Regions from separate parts of the Neorhizobium sp. LjRoot104 genome, predicted to be linked through region 1. Evidence: riboswitches for the same ligand, from Rfam matches in the RefSeq annotation. Region 1 holds a riboswitch; the other holds the start of a gene.

Region 1 (7,213 bases):
AAGTTTCAGCTTACCTAACACACACCCTTGTGCCTGCCTATGGCAAGAAATAGCCCTCGGACCGGCCTGTCGATCTGTCGCAGGCCGCTCAGGCGGCCCGCATGTCCTCGATGGATTGCGGCGCCGGCAAGGCCTTGATCTCCGCCGTGGCGGCGATGTTCTGCCAGGAGATCATCTCCAGCGTGCCGTCGAAGTTCTCGGCGATCGCCGTGCAGCTTTCCACCCAGTCGCCGGTATTGACGTAGTGGATGCCGTCGATGTCTTCCATGACCGCATGATGGATATGGCCGCAGATGACGCCATCGACATTGTTGCGGCGGGCTTCGTCGGCGACGACCCGCTGGAACTCACCGATGAAATTGACCGCGTGCTTGACCTGTAGCTTGGCCCAGGCCGAGAACGACCAGTAAGGCATGCCGAGGCGGCGGCGGATGGCGGCAAGGCCGATATTGATGACGATGGCCGCATCATAGGCCCAGTCGCCGAGATAGGCGAGCAGGCGCGCATTGCGGACCACGACGTCGAATTCGTCGCCATGCAGGATCAGGTATTTGCGGCCGTCGGCCATTTCGTAGATTTCGCGCTCGGCAACTTCGATGCCGCCGAAATGTGTGCCCGGGAAAGAGCGCAGGAATTCGTCGTGGTTACCGGGAATGTAGACAATGCGGGTGCCCTTGCGCGCCTTGCGCAGCAGCTTCTGGACCACGTCGTTGCAGCCCTGCGGCCAGTACCAGTTGCGCTTCAGCCGCCAGCCATCGATGATGTCGCCGACCAGGAAAATGGTCTCCGCTTCATGATAACGCAGGAAGTCCAGGAGAAAATCCGTTCGGGCCGCCTTGGAGCCCAGGTGAACGTCCGAAATGAAGAGCGTTCTGAAATGCCGTGTATCCATCTCACCGGTCACGAAGTCGTCCTTTCGCTGCCGCTTCTGGTGGCTTCAAAACCAGACTCGTGTTTCAGGATGATGACAGGGCGGGGAAAAGCCGCTCCCCGGCGCTCCGATGGCCGTGTTCCAATTTCCGCCGTCACCCCAAATTAGCTGCTGTCGCTGCTGATTGATTGATGTAAGGAGGGGTCTCTCCTTTCGACCCCTCAAAGACAGAACAAGCAAGCCAGGAGGAAACATGAACGCGCAGGACAAACCGAAATCGCCGACGATGCCAGCTACTGGGCCGGCCAGCGGCGATCTCGACGAGCAGGCGCTGTTCTTCCACCGCTACCCGCGGCCCGGCAAGCTGGAGATCCAGGCAACCAAGCCGCTCGGCAACCAGCGCGACCTGGCGCTCGCCTATTCGCCGGGCGTTGCAGCCCCATGCCTCGCGATTCGCGACAATCCGGATATGGCCGCGGACTATACCGCCCGCGCCAACCTCGTCGCGGTGGTCTCCAACGGCTCGGCCGTACTGGGGCTTGGCAATATCGGACCACTGGCTTCCAAGCCGGTCATGGAAGGCAAGGCCGTCCTCTTCAAGAAATTCGCCGGCATCGACGTTTTCGACATCGAGATCGACGCGCCCGGCATCGAGGCGATGGTCTCGACCGTCTCGGCGCTCGAGCCGACCTTCGGCGGCATCAACCTCGAAGACATCAAGTCGCCGGAGTGTTTCGAAGTCGAACGCCGGCTGCGCGAAAAGATGAACATCCCGGTCTTCCACGACGACCAGCACGGCACTGCGATCATCGTCGCCGCCGCGGTCCTGAACGGGCTTGAACTCGCCGGAAAAAACATCGCCGACGTGAAGATCGTTACCTCAGGCGCGGGTGCTGCCGCGCTCGCCTGCCTGCATCTCCTCGTTTCGCTCGGCGCGAAGAAAGAGAATATCTGGGTCCACGACATCGAAGGCCTTGTCTATGACGGGCGCAATACGCTGATGGACGAGTGGAAGGAAATCTACACCCAGAAATCCGAAAAGCGCGTCCTTGCCGACAGCATCGGCGGCGCCGACGTGTTTCTCGGCCTCTCCGCCGCCGGCGTGCTGAAGCCAGAACTCCTGGCACAGATGGCCGAAAAGCCGCTGATCATGGCGCTTGCCAATCCGACGCCGGAAATCATGCCGGAGCTCGCCCGCGCCGCCCGTCCCGACGCGATGATCTGCACCGGCCGTTCGGACTTCCCGAACCAGGTCAACAACGTGCTGTGTTTCCCCTACATCTTCCGCGGCGCGCTCGATTGCGGCGCCCGGACGATCAACGAGGAAATGAAGATGGCAGCGGTCAAGGCGATCGCAGCGCTTGCACGCGAGGAAGTCTCCGACGTTGCCGCTCGCGCCTATTCCGGCGAGACGCCGATCTTCGGAGCCGACTATCTCATCCCCTCGCCTTTCGATCCGCGCCTCATCCTGCGCATTGCCCCTGCGGTTGCCAAAGCCGCTGCCGAGACCGGCGTCGCCTCGCGGCCGATCCAGGATTTCGAGGCCTATCTCGACCAGTTGAACCGCTTCGTCTGGCGCTCCGGTTTCGTGATGAAGCCGATCTTCAGCGCCGCCAAGGCTTCCGAGAGGAACCGGGTGATCTTCGCCGAGGGCGAGGACGAGCGCGTGCTGCGCGCCGCCCAGGTCCTGCTCGAAGAAAAGACGGCGACCCCGATCCTGATCGGTCGTCCTTCGGTCATCGAAGCGCGGCTTGCCCGCTTCGGTATCCGCATCCGCCCGAATGTCGATTTCGCCGTGGTCAACCCGGAAGACGATCCGCGCTATCGCGACTATGTCGACGAATATTTCGCCCTGGTCGGCCGCGAAGGCATCAATCCGGAAGCGGCGCGCACCATCGTGCGCACCAACAACACGGTGATCGGCGCGCTCGCGGTCAAGCGCGGCGATGCGGATGCGCTGATCTGCGGCGTCGAAGGCCGTTACGACAAGCATCTCAGCGACGTGAACCAGATCATCGGCAAGCGGCCGGACGTCTGCGCCTTCTCGGGCCTCAGCCTGGTGATCTCCCAGCGCGGTGCGATGTTCTTCACCGACACTTTCGTCAACTACAACCCGTCCGCGCAGGAGATCGCCGAGATCACGGTTCTCGCGGCCGAGGAAATCCGCCGGTTCGGCATCACTCCGAAGGCGGCGCTGATCTGCCATTCGAATTTCGGCTCGCGCGATTCGGAAAGCGCCCAGAAGATGCGGGCTGCCCTGAAGCTGGTGCGCCAGCGTGCGCCGGAACTCGAAGTCGACGGCGAAATGCAGGGCGGCTCCGCCCTGTCCGAAACGCTGCGCAAGCGGGCCATGCCGAACAGCTCGCTCACCGGCGAAGCCAACCTGCTGGTCTTCCCGAACCTCGACGCGGCAAACATCTCGCTCGGCCTCGTGCGCAACCTGACGGACGCCCTGCATGTCGGGCCCATCCTTCTCGGGGCGGCCCGGCCGGCGCATATCCTGTCGTCCTCGGTCACGTCGCGCGGCGTGGTGAACATGGCGGCCCTGGCCGTCGTGGAAGCATCGCAGCCAAATTTACAAATTCAATCTTAAGTTGTTTAAACTCGCGATTGGCGTGAGCCCCGTTGGGGGCTCACACCGTATCTGAGATCTGTTTTCACATGCGGTGATCGCCGCTTTATGAGATTGTCAACCGGCACGTTCCATGATGCCATCTCCAAACTCTGGAGAGGATGCCGGAATTGCCGATCCCGCTTCGCGGCCTGCTGACCATACCGCTGTTTTTCCTGCCTGCCGCAGCGCTGGCGGGGGACCCCGCCGTTTGCGCGGCGCTTTACCGGAAACTTGGCAATAGCCCGCAGATCATCGGCAGCACGTCCGCGGCACGCAGCTATGCCCAGCAGCTCGGCGAATACAATACCGATATCCGGGAGCTCAGGATCGACATGCGCCGCGCCGGTTGCGGCAATGGCAGCGTCGTGGTTTTGGGCGGCCCGAATGCCGAGGTCTGCGGCCAGATGCGGGATGCGCTGGACAGAATGGAGCAGAGCCGCGATGCGCTGGCGGCGGAACGGAATAGTTCGCGGCAGATGATCCTGCCCTCGGAAGAGCGGAATGCCATTCTCGCCGCCATTCGCGAACAGCGCTGCATCCCCTCTTTCGAACCGCTGCCGCCTGTTATCGACGATCGGCGAAAGGTGCCGGGGATCGAACTTCCGAAGGAAGAGCAGCCCTATTCCGGGATCACCAACCTGCGCACCCGCCCGCCACAAAAGCCACAGGCAGCCGCCGTCCAGCCGCCGATACTCACACCGCCACCGGAGCGGGCCTACGATCCGAACAGGAAGGTGCGCACCGTCGGGCCGACCTTCCTGCCCGACGAGAGTATCGATCTCAGCAATCCGAAATCGGCAGGACCGCAGCCGCAGCAATAGTCAGCGGTTCTCCCATCGGTCATGAAACACCAGTTCGTCCAGAGTCAGGCGCTGGCGCCAGCCCTTGAGCGCCAGCTCCGGCTCGCCATAGAGCCGATCGACGTAACCGAGGCAGAGCCAGGCGATGATCTCGATGCGGTCGGGAATGCCAAGCAGCCCGCGCACGTCCTCGTCGTGAAAGATGCTGACCCAGCCGACGCCGACGCCTTCGGCCCTGGCCGCAAGCCAGAGGTTCTGCACGGCGCAGACGGTCGAATAGGCGTCCATGCGCGAATTGTGGGTACGGCCGAGCACAACCGGGCCGGCGCGATCGGGATCGCAGGTGACGCAGATCGACAGTGGCGCCTTGCGGATGCCTTCGAGCTTGAGACTGCGATAGAGGTCGCGGCTTTCATCCGGAAACATCTCCGCGGCTTCGTCATTGGCGCGCGAGAAGGCGGTCCATGCGGCCTCCCGCACCGCCTGATCGCGGATGAGGATGAAATTCCAGGGCTGCATGAAGCCGACGGAGGGAGCTGCATGCGCAGCGCCAAGCAGTCGCCTTACCAGGTCGTCCGGCAGCGGATCGGGCAGGAACTGGTCGCGCACGTCGCGGCGGGTCTCGATCGCCCGATAAACGGCCGTACGTTCGGCCTTGGAAAATTCACCGGCGGGCCGCAAGGCATGCGCAAAAGGGTCAGGTCGCATCGTTTATCCCCAACAATGCCGTCGCTCCCCAGCCTTTCGGAAGCAAGGAGAGGTCCGAAACCTTGCCGCCGTCCGCGCGGGTTCGGTCTATCGTGTCAGGCCGGTCTTCTGACTTGGCTTCGTCCGCCTCCCGCCGCGGCCTTCCCGGTTTCCCAGTGGCTGAATTCCTGCGGCCGGGCGTCCACCTCACAGCGTTGGGCACGTTCCGGTTCCACCCCGGATTCCCGATTCTCCGGCTTGTCGCCGGCACCTGACCGGATCAGTTATGCCCCTACCCAGTCTTCGCCGCAAGACGCTCATGCGACAGGGAAATAGCGTACATAGACGAATTCATCACCATCCGGCGACCAGTTGGGCGAGTTCATCGTGCCCTGCCCGCCGAAGAGATCGAACAGCGTCTCGGCATTGCCGCCGTCGATGTCCATCAGCCGGACGCGGACGTCGAGATCACGCGGATGGTCGAGGACATCGGCGTCGTAGGAGATGAAGACGATCTTGTCACCCTTCGGCGACGGATGTGGAAACCAGTCGCCGTAATCGCTGTCGGTGATCCGCTCCGCCGGACCACCGGCGGCCGGAACGCGCCAGATCTGCATGAGCCCGCTGCGGCTGGAGTTGAAATAGATCCACTTGCCGTCGGGCGAATAATCCGGCCCGTCATTGCGGCCCTCGCCAAAGGTCAGCCTGGTCTCCTCACCGCCTTCGATACCGATCGTATAAATGTCGAATTCGTCGCCGCGGATGCCGCAATAGGCGAAGCTTTTTCCGTCGGGCGACCAGCCATGCCAGTAGGACGGCAGGTTCCGGGTCACTAGCCTCGGTACACCGCCACCGACGGGAAGCACATAGATCGCCGACTTGCCGAACTCCACCTTGTCGGAAATGGCGATCAGCGAACCGTCAGGCGAAATGCCGTGGTCGTTGTTGCATTGCAGGGCAAAGCCCGTATCGACAAGTTGCGGACCGCCGTCACCGTCCGGTGACAGCCGATAGATCAGGCCCTCGCTGTTCAGCATCAGATATTGCCCGTCCGGAGACCAGTTGGGCGCCTCGAACAGGGCTTCCGTCTGCCAGACCACCCGCATCGTCCGGCTTCGGATGTTGAAGATCTCGACCGAGCTGCGCAGGGCCATGATCCCTCTCCTACCGGTCCCGGAACCGGTTGGTGATCGGGTAACGCCGGTCGCGGCCGAAATTCTTCTTGGTGATTTTTACCCCGGGCGCCGATTGCCGCCGCTTGTATTCGGCGAGATACAGGAGGTGCTCGATCCGGTGCACGGTGGCGATATCATGCCCGCGGGCGATGATCTCCTCGGTGCCCATCTCCAGCTCGACAAGGCATTCCAGGATATCGTCGAGTACCGGATAGGGCGGCAGCGAATCCTGGTCGGTCTGGTTGGGCCGAAGTTCCGCGGATGGGGCCTTGGAGATGATGTTCTTCGGGATCACCTCGCCGCTCGGGCCGAGCGCCGTCGGCGGCAGGTGTTGGTTGCGCCAAGCGGACAGCGCATAGACCTGCATCTTGTAGAGGTCCTTGATCGGGTTGAAGCCGCCGTTCATGTCGCCGTAGAGGGTGGCGTAACCGACCGACATTTCCGACTTGTTGCCGGTCGTCACCACCATCGAGCCGAACTTGTTGGAGATCGCCATCAGGATCGTGCCGCGGGCGCGGCTCTGGAGGTTCTCCTCGGTAATGCCCTCCTCGGTTACCTCGAACAGTTCGGCCAGCGCCGACGAAAAGCCGTCCACCGGCTCGGCGATCTGCACGATGTCGTAACGGCAGCCGAGCGCCCTGGCGCAATCGGCGGCGTCCTTCAGCGAGTCCTCCGACGTATAGCGATAGGGCAGCATCACCGTGCGCACCCTCTCCTCGCCGAGCGCATCGACGGCGATCGCCGCGCAGATCGCGCTGTCGATACCACCGGACAGGCCGAGCACGACCGACTTGAAGCCGTTCTTGTTGACGTAATCGCGGAAACCGAGAAGGCAGGCGCGGTAATCCGCCTCCTCCTTTTCCGGAATGCGCGCCATCGGCCCTCGGGCGCAATGCCAGGTCTCGCCAATCCGTCTCCACTCGGTGACGGCAACGGCCGGCTCGAACTGGCTCATCTGGAAGGCAAGCGACTTGTCCACATTGAAGGCGAAGCTGGCGCCGTCGAAGACCAGTTCGTCCTGGCCGCCGAGCTGAGCCGCATAGATCATCGGCAGGCCGGTCTCGAT
Region 2 (7,213 bases), 1.1 Mb from region 1:
GGTCGGGCTAGACCCGGCGACCGTTTCGAAACTGACGATCAAGAATGCCCTGAAAAGCGACCTTTCTGATCCGAACAGCTATATTTACAAGCTGAAGGACGAACGCTTCCTCTCGCTCGCCAAGTTTTTCAACTTCGACACCAAAGGGGCCGTCACTCGGCAGGTGCTGCTTCAGTCCAACGCCGCGATCACCAACGTTGCCAAGGACTATATCCTGCGCAAAAGCCGGTTCATGGAAGGCGATGAGCTCAAGGCTGCCAGGACGAAAGCCCAGACCGAGGCCAAGTACTACACCGACGCGATGCAGCGGATCGGCAGCCGCGACGAACTGCTCGCCGACCGCAAGACGCTCGACATCCTGCTGATCTCCAAGGGGATAGACCCCTCCACGGTCACCAACGATTTCCTGAAGCAGGCTTTCAACTCGGATCCCGCCGATCCCAAGAGCTTCGTCAATACCCAGACGGACAAGCGGTTTGCGCAGATCGTCGGTACCTTCAATTTCGATTCCAAGGGCGAGATCGACCGCAGCTCGGCAGGCGAGGCCCAGAACGGCGGCGAAGTCGTCGCGACCCAGGATCTTTACGTCCGCCAGATGCTCGAAACCCAGCAGGGCGAGGAAAATCCTGGTGTCCGGTTGGCGCTGTATTTCGAGCGCATGTCCGACAGCATCACCGACCCTTACGTGATCCTCGGCGACGAGGCGCTGATGGAGTTCTTCCGCGTCACCTTCAGCCTGCCCGCCGAAATCGGCAACATGGATGTCGACCAGCAGGCCAAGATAGTGGAGAAGAAGCTGAACCTCGAAGACCTCGCCGATCCGGAAAAGGTGAGGAAATTGGTGCAGCGCTTCACGATCATGTACGATCTGGAAAACAGCCCCGTTACGGCATCGCCGGCGAGCATTCTGAGTGGTGGCGGCTCGGCAGGCATCAGCTCGGATACCCTGTGGGCATTGTCCCAGATCAGGCTGAGCTAGGGGCAGGCGCCGTCAGGCGTTGTCGTCTTTGTCCACCGTCTCGAAGCGCGGATCGGCGTTCGATTCCAGCCAGTCGAGGTCTGCGCGCATCGCGTCGCGGCTTGCCTTTTCCATCCGCCGGTAGCGCGACAGCAGTTCCTGCCCGAATTCGGTCAGGCCCGCACCCCCGCCGCTTTTCCCGCCGTGGCGGGTAAAGATCGACGGCTCCTTGAACATACGGTTGATTTCGTCGCCGAGCAGCCATGCCCGCCGGTAGGACATGCCGATCGAGGCGCCCGCCGCCCGGATCGAGCCGTGTTCGGCGATCAGTTCCAGGAGTTGAGCCTTGCCTGGACCGAGCCGCACGCCGTTGTCGAGGTCGATCCTGATCGTGGTCCTCGACGAGCGGGTCATGGAATAGCGACCACCTTGCCGGGGTTCATGATGCCGGCCGGATCGAAAGCCTGCTTGATGCGCCGCATCAGGTCCATCTCGATCGGCGAGCGGATATGGGCAAGCTCGTCGCGCTTCAGTTGGCCGATGCCATGTTCGGCCGAAATCGACCCGCCGGCGGCTAGAACGATGCCGTGGACGATCGCGTTGATTTCCCGCCAGCGGCCGATGAAGGCCGCCTTGTCCGCGGCCATGTCGGCACTGATGGGCTGCGAGATGTTGTAATGGATGTTGCCGTCCCCGAGATGGCCGAAGGCGCATACCCGGGCCCCCGGCATGGCTGCCAGCACCGCCTGCTCGGCTTCTGCCATGAAGCTCGGGATTTTCGACACAGGCACCGAGACGTCATGCTTGATCGAACCGCCTTCCGGCTTCTGGGCGTCCGACATGCTTTCGCGCATGTGCCAGAGCGCCTTCTGCTGGGCGACGGAGGAGGCGATCACGGCGTCACGGATGAGGCCGGCCTCAAAGCCCTGTTCGAGCAGCGATTGCACCATGGACTCGGCCGTCTCGGCGGAATCCGAGGTCGAGATGTCGATCAGCGCGTACCACGGATGCGGCTCGGAGAGCGGATCGCGCACGCCCTCGATATGCCGGGTCACGAATTCGATGCCGATGCGCGGCATCATCTCGAAACCGGTCAGCGCCGTGCCGCAGAGGTTCGAGGCCCGCTCGAAGAGTTTCAGCGCATCCGCCGGCGAGGCGAGGCCCGCGAGTGCCACCTGGTGCCCGACCGGCTGCGGAAAGAGTTTCAGCACGGCGCCGGTAATGATGCCGAGCGTGCCTTCCGCGCCGATGAACAGGTCGCGCAGGTCGTAGCCGGTATTGTCCTTCTTGAGCCGGCGCAGTCCGTCCCAGATTTCGCCGGTCGGCAGCACCACTTCGAGCCCGAGGCAGAGCTGGCGGGTATTGCCGTAGGCGAGTACGGCTGTGCCGCCGGCATTGGTGGAAAGGTTGCCGCCGATGCGGCAGGACCCTTCGGAGCCAAGCGACAGCGGAAACAGCCGGTCGACGGCTTCCGCCGCCTTCTGCACGTCCGCAAGGATCGCCCCGGCATCGGCGACCAGCACGTTTGCGACCGGATCGACGTCCCGGATGCGGTTCATGCGTTCGAGCGAGACGATCAGGTCGTGGCCAGCGGTGCGCGGGGTCTGCCCCCCGACGAGGCCGGTATTGCCGGTCTGCGGCACTATCGGCGTGCCGGTTTCGCTTGCAAGCTTCAGGATCGCTGACACTTCCTCGACCGAACCCGGCTTCAGGAGCATGGGCGACGAACCTTTGTAGAGCCCGCGGCCCTCGATGAGATGAGGCGCAAGATCGCGGGCATCGCGCAGGACGTGGTTCTCGCCGACGATCGCCGCGAAGCGGTCGAGAAGCTCTGGTTTCGGCCCTGAAATGTCCATAAGCGTCTCCTCCTATTAGCCCCGGCTTATTCCCGGGGGGCGGCCGCCCTTGCCAGCCGGTCGTTGATGGCCTCGCCGAGCCCATGGTCGGGAATGGGCGTGACGGCGATACTGACGGCGCCGGTGGCGTCGGCGCGCTTCAGGTAATCGAACAGGTTTGCCGCCGCCTGCGCAAGGTCGCCGGACGGGCTCAGGTCAAAAACCGCTGCGGCGAGTTTCATTCCCCTGACCGGGGCCGAACCGAGCCGGATCAATGCCTCGCCCGCCTCGACATGGTCGGCGTTGAGCCTGACCGCTGCACCCGGCGCATAATGAGAGGCCAGCATGCCGGGAGCCTCGATGATTGCCGTCGGTCCCTCCGGCCGGATCACCGCAAGCCCGGTCGCCTTCTCGATCTCTTCCGCGGCTACCCCGCCTGGCCGCAGCAGCCGGATCACTCCGTTCTCGACCCGAACGATGGTCGATTCCACACCGACCGGGGCCGCGCCGCCGTCGATGATCAACGCCAGCTTGTCGCCCAGATCGTCGGCGACGTGGGCTGCGCTGGTCGGGCTCACCTTGCCGGACGTATTGGCGCTGGGAGCCGCGAGCGGCTTGCCGAAGGCGCGGATCAGTTCGGAGGCGAAACCCTTGGGGAGCCGGATGCCGACCGTATCGAGCCCGGCCGTCGCCAGCGCGTGGATGCCGCTTTCGGGCTTCAGGCGAAGGATCAGGGTAAGAGGCCCTGGCCAGAAAGCTCCGGCAAGCCTGCGCGAGATCGGGTCGAAGACGGCGTAACGCTCGGCCATGTCGAGATCCGACATGTGGCAGATCAGCGGATTGAAGCGCGGCCGGCCCTTGGTCTCGTAAATGCGCGTGATGGCGGCGGGATTGGTGGCATCCGCCGCAAGCCCGTAGACCGTCTCGGTCGGGATCGCGACGGGAAGCCCGTCGCCAAGCACGGCGCAGGCTTGGGCGAGCGCGCCGTCATGATCCCGGGTGATGTCGATGATTTGAGCCGTCATGTCCGCCCGTCAATAACGCGGCCCGTGGCGTCTTCAAAGCCTTTTGATGATCTCGCGAAGCATTTCGTTGGAAGTGCCGAGCATCAGGACGTTCTTGATGGCTTCCATCGGATCGTTGGTCTGGAACAGCAGGCCGTTCTTGCGGATCGTGCGGTTGATCTGCAGCGGCTGACCTGCCTCGCGTTCGACCGCGACGGCAAAGTACATACGTGAATAGGCCGGGCTGATATGCTCGAAGAAGGTTTCCTCCTCGCCGATCTTGGAGAAGAAGTTGGCGATATAGAACGACCAGCTCACCGGGACGCCGCGCGGAAGAAGCGTTCTCGCCGCAGTGACGTGGCAATAGCCGAGATGCGGCCGCTCATCGAGCGTGTGGTGAAAGATGATCTTCGGGAACTGGATCGAGCGGTGGAAGGAGTTGATCCGGTTGTGGCTCGTTTCACCGGCGGCCTCGAGCCTTTTGCCCGTGCGCTCTGCGACTTCGGTGTGGGTGAGGTAGCGACGCTCTTCCGGCAGCCAGATCGGATTGTAGCGGGCGATGCGCCCTGTCCGGAGGAATTCGGAATGGGACGCGGTCTTTGCCACCACCGGCGCTGGAGGCGTTGGTGGAGGAGCTTTGTAATAACGGATCTTTCCCTTGGCCTGCACGGTGGCGTCGCTCCCATTCACGCCGGGATTTTATGGCTTATCCCTTAATGACAGGTTTCGCTTTCGCGGAGCTGGAGTGTTGCATTCTGGGCCGTTTCGCCGCTGTCGCCAACGCGGTTGCCGATGTCGCAATGTTGCCTATGCGACACGCTCGCTCGATGGTTATATCCGCCTCGATCTTGAGGTGCCGCCTGACTAGGGAAGGCGGAGAATTGGGAAGCCGGCAGGGGTTTTCAAAATCCGATCCGGCGCTGCCCCCGCAACGGTGGTGGAGCAACAAGGCACGGCATGAGCCACTGGGAAAGAGCCGCAAAGGCCGCCCGGGAAGGCGCCGAGCCGGTCCCTCCCAGGGACAAGCTCCTGAGCCCGGAAACCAGCCTCGGGACAAAAGATGACGACCGGACGCGGCGGGCGTTCGGGACAGGGTGTTGCGCGGGCTTTCAGGCCGGCCGGCATTTCCATGTCCTTCCGCTGTCCACATTGACGAGGAAGGTAATATGGAAATTCGCAATCAGGCCCTGCGGCAGCTCAAGAACCGTCGTGAAGGCTTCAGCCTCGAGCAGCCCTTCTATACCGATCCCGCCTATTTCAAGCTCGATCTGGAAATGATCTGGTATCGCGACTGGCTGTTCGTCGGACATGATTGCGAGCTGCCGAAGGCCGGAGCCTATTTCACCCTGCAGATCGGCGATTATCCGGTGGTCGTCGTGCGCGGTCGCGACAACCAGATCCGCGCGCTGCACAATACCTGCCGCCATCGCGGCAGCCGCGTCTGCACCAAGGAGCATGGCTCGGCGGTCCGGCTCGTATGTCCCTACCATCAATGGACCTACGAGCTGGACGGCTCGCTTCTGGTCGGCCGCCAGATGGGCCAGGATTTCGACAAGACCCAGTTCAGCATGAAGAAGGTCCATTGCGAGAGCGTCGCCGGCTACATCTTCATCTGCCTTGCCAACGAAGCGCCTGATTTCGCGCCGGTCCGCGCCGCGATCGAACCCTATCTGGCCCCGCATCGCCTGTCGGAAGCCAAGGTCGCGCACCAGTCGACGATCATCGAGAAGGGCAACTGGAAGCTCGTCTGGGAAAACAACCGCGAGTGCTACCACTGCGCCGCGAACCATCCGGAACTCTGCCGCACCTATCCGGAATCGCCGACCGCGACCGGCGTCCAGGGTGCCAAGGACGATCCTGTCATCGCCGCCCATTGGCAGCGCTGCGAGGAGGCGGGGTTGCCGAGCGAATTCCGCATGGACGAAACCGGCCAGTTCCGCGTCGCGCGCATGCCGCTGATCGAGGATGCCGAGAGCTACACGATGAGCGGCCGCAACGCCGTGCAGCGCAAGCTCTCGGACGACGTGACGATCAATTCGATCGGCACCATGCTGCTCTTCCACTATCCGAGCAGCTGGAACCACATTCTCGGCGACCACGCGATCTCGTTCCGCGTCACCCCGCTCGGGCCGGAGGAAACGGCGGTCACCACCAAATGGCTTGTTCACAAGGATGCGGTCGAGGGCGTCGACTACAATCTCGAAGAGCTGACGCATGTCTGGAACATGACCAACGACCAGGACCGCCAGATCGTCGAGGAAAACGCCTTCGGCATCCGCTCGCCCGCCTATGAGCCGGGTCCCTATTCCGTGCTCCACGAGGGTGGCGTCATGCAGTTCGTCGAATGGTATTCGAACTTCATGGTGAACCGGCTGCAGGGCGACCAGGCGAAGCTTTCGATCGTCGCATGATCGCCAGCTCGTGATCGGCGTTGATCGGCGCCTGGCCTGCCTCCAGGAACCGATTGCTTCGTCCGGCGTTGTTTTCTGATTAAAAATCAGATGAGGAAACACCCCGCATGAACGCATTTCGTCTACGCCTGACAGCGGTGGCAGTTGCCGTCGCGACCACGTTTGCCGGGCTTGTGCCAGCGCAGGCCATTCAGATGCCGGCTCCTCCCTCCGGCATTTCGGCCGCGGGCGATGTCACCAATGTCCAGTACCGTCGCGACTTCCGGCGTGACCGCTACGGCTGGTACAGGGGTCATCGCGGTTACCGTGACCGTCGCGCCGGCTATCGCTATCACAACGGTTTCTGGTTCCCGCTGGCGGCCTTCGGTGCCGGCGCGATCATCGGTGGTGCTATTCAAGCCCCCCGCGCGCAGTATTCGAACCGGCACGTCGCCTGGTGTGAAAGCCGTTATCGCACCTACCGCGCCTGGGACGACACCTATGTGCCGCGCGCCGGCGTGCGGGCACGCTGCATCTCGCCTTACAGATAAGCACGCATCGTTCATCTGAAGCCAAGCCCGGTCGCGGACAAGCCGCAACCGGGCTTGCTTCGTCGCGGGGCCCGTTAATTGCGCATTCAGGATGAACTTCCTAAGGTCTCGGCAAATTTCAAATCCGCTGCATATTAAAACAAGTGGCTGTCGAAAATTGAAACATGGACAAGGGATCTGGGGACTGAACATGACTCTTTTGAAGAACATCGCGGTTGCGGGCATCTCCGTTGCCGTTCTCGCCGGCTCTCTGATGCCGGCTCAGGCGATGCCGCTGCCGGCCGCTCCGGCCGCCGGGATCGAAACGAACGCCAATGCGGAGGTCACCCTCGTGCAGTACCGTCGTCATGGCGGCGGCTGGTATCGTGGGCATCGCGGTTATCGCGACTACCGTCCGGGCTATCGCCGCCACAACGGTTACTGGTTTCCGCTGGCGGCATTCGGTGCCGGCGCCCTGATCGGCGGCGCCATCGCT

Evidence for each region. A riboswitch is a leader RNA that binds a small molecule or an ion and turns the genes downstream of it on or off. The one in region 1 is predicted to bind cobalamin.
Region 2: it holds a riboswitch for cobalamin, as region 1 does, so the genes downstream of both, ACSQ8R_RS02145 (aromatic ring-hydroxylating oxygenase subunit alpha) here and bluB (5,6-dimethylbenzimidazole synthase) in region 1, are expected to answer to the same signal.

The regions. Positions count from the first base shown of each region.
Region 1 covers NZ_CAXURS020000001.1:1,529,849-1,537,061, reverse strand. Annotated here, with positions in the region: gene ACSQ8R_RS07855 (UDP-2,3-diacylglucosamine diphosphatase) at 89-892, opposite strand; gene ACSQ8R_RS07850 (NADP-dependent malic enzyme) at 1,125-3,464, shown strand; gene ACSQ8R_RS07845 (hypothetical protein) at 3,605-4,306, shown strand; gene bluB (5,6-dimethylbenzimidazole synthase) at 4,307-4,993, opposite strand; cobalamin riboswitch at 5,075-5,262, opposite strand; gene ACSQ8R_RS07835 (TolB family protein) at 5,290-6,120, opposite strand; gene ACSQ8R_RS07830 (NAD+ synthase) at 6,137-7,213, opposite strand, start outside.
Region 2 covers NZ_CAXURS020000001.1:444,217-451,429, forward strand. Annotated here, with positions in the region: gene ACSQ8R_RS02120 (DUF1217 domain-containing protein) at 1-979, shown strand, start outside; gene ACSQ8R_RS02125 (winged helix-turn-helix domain-containing protein) at 992-1,372, opposite strand; gene ACSQ8R_RS02130 (FAD-binding oxidoreductase) at 1,369-2,814, opposite strand; gene ACSQ8R_RS02135 (L-threonylcarbamoyladenylate synthase) at 2,841-3,818, opposite strand; gene ACSQ8R_RS02140 (DUF6656 family protein) at 3,852-4,466, opposite strand; cobalamin riboswitch at 4,632-4,862, shown strand; gene ACSQ8R_RS02145 (aromatic ring-hydroxylating oxygenase subunit alpha) at 4,964-6,208, shown strand; gene ACSQ8R_RS02150 (BA14K family protein) at 6,316-6,738, shown strand; gene ACSQ8R_RS02155 (BA14K family protein) at 6,929-7,213, shown strand, end outside.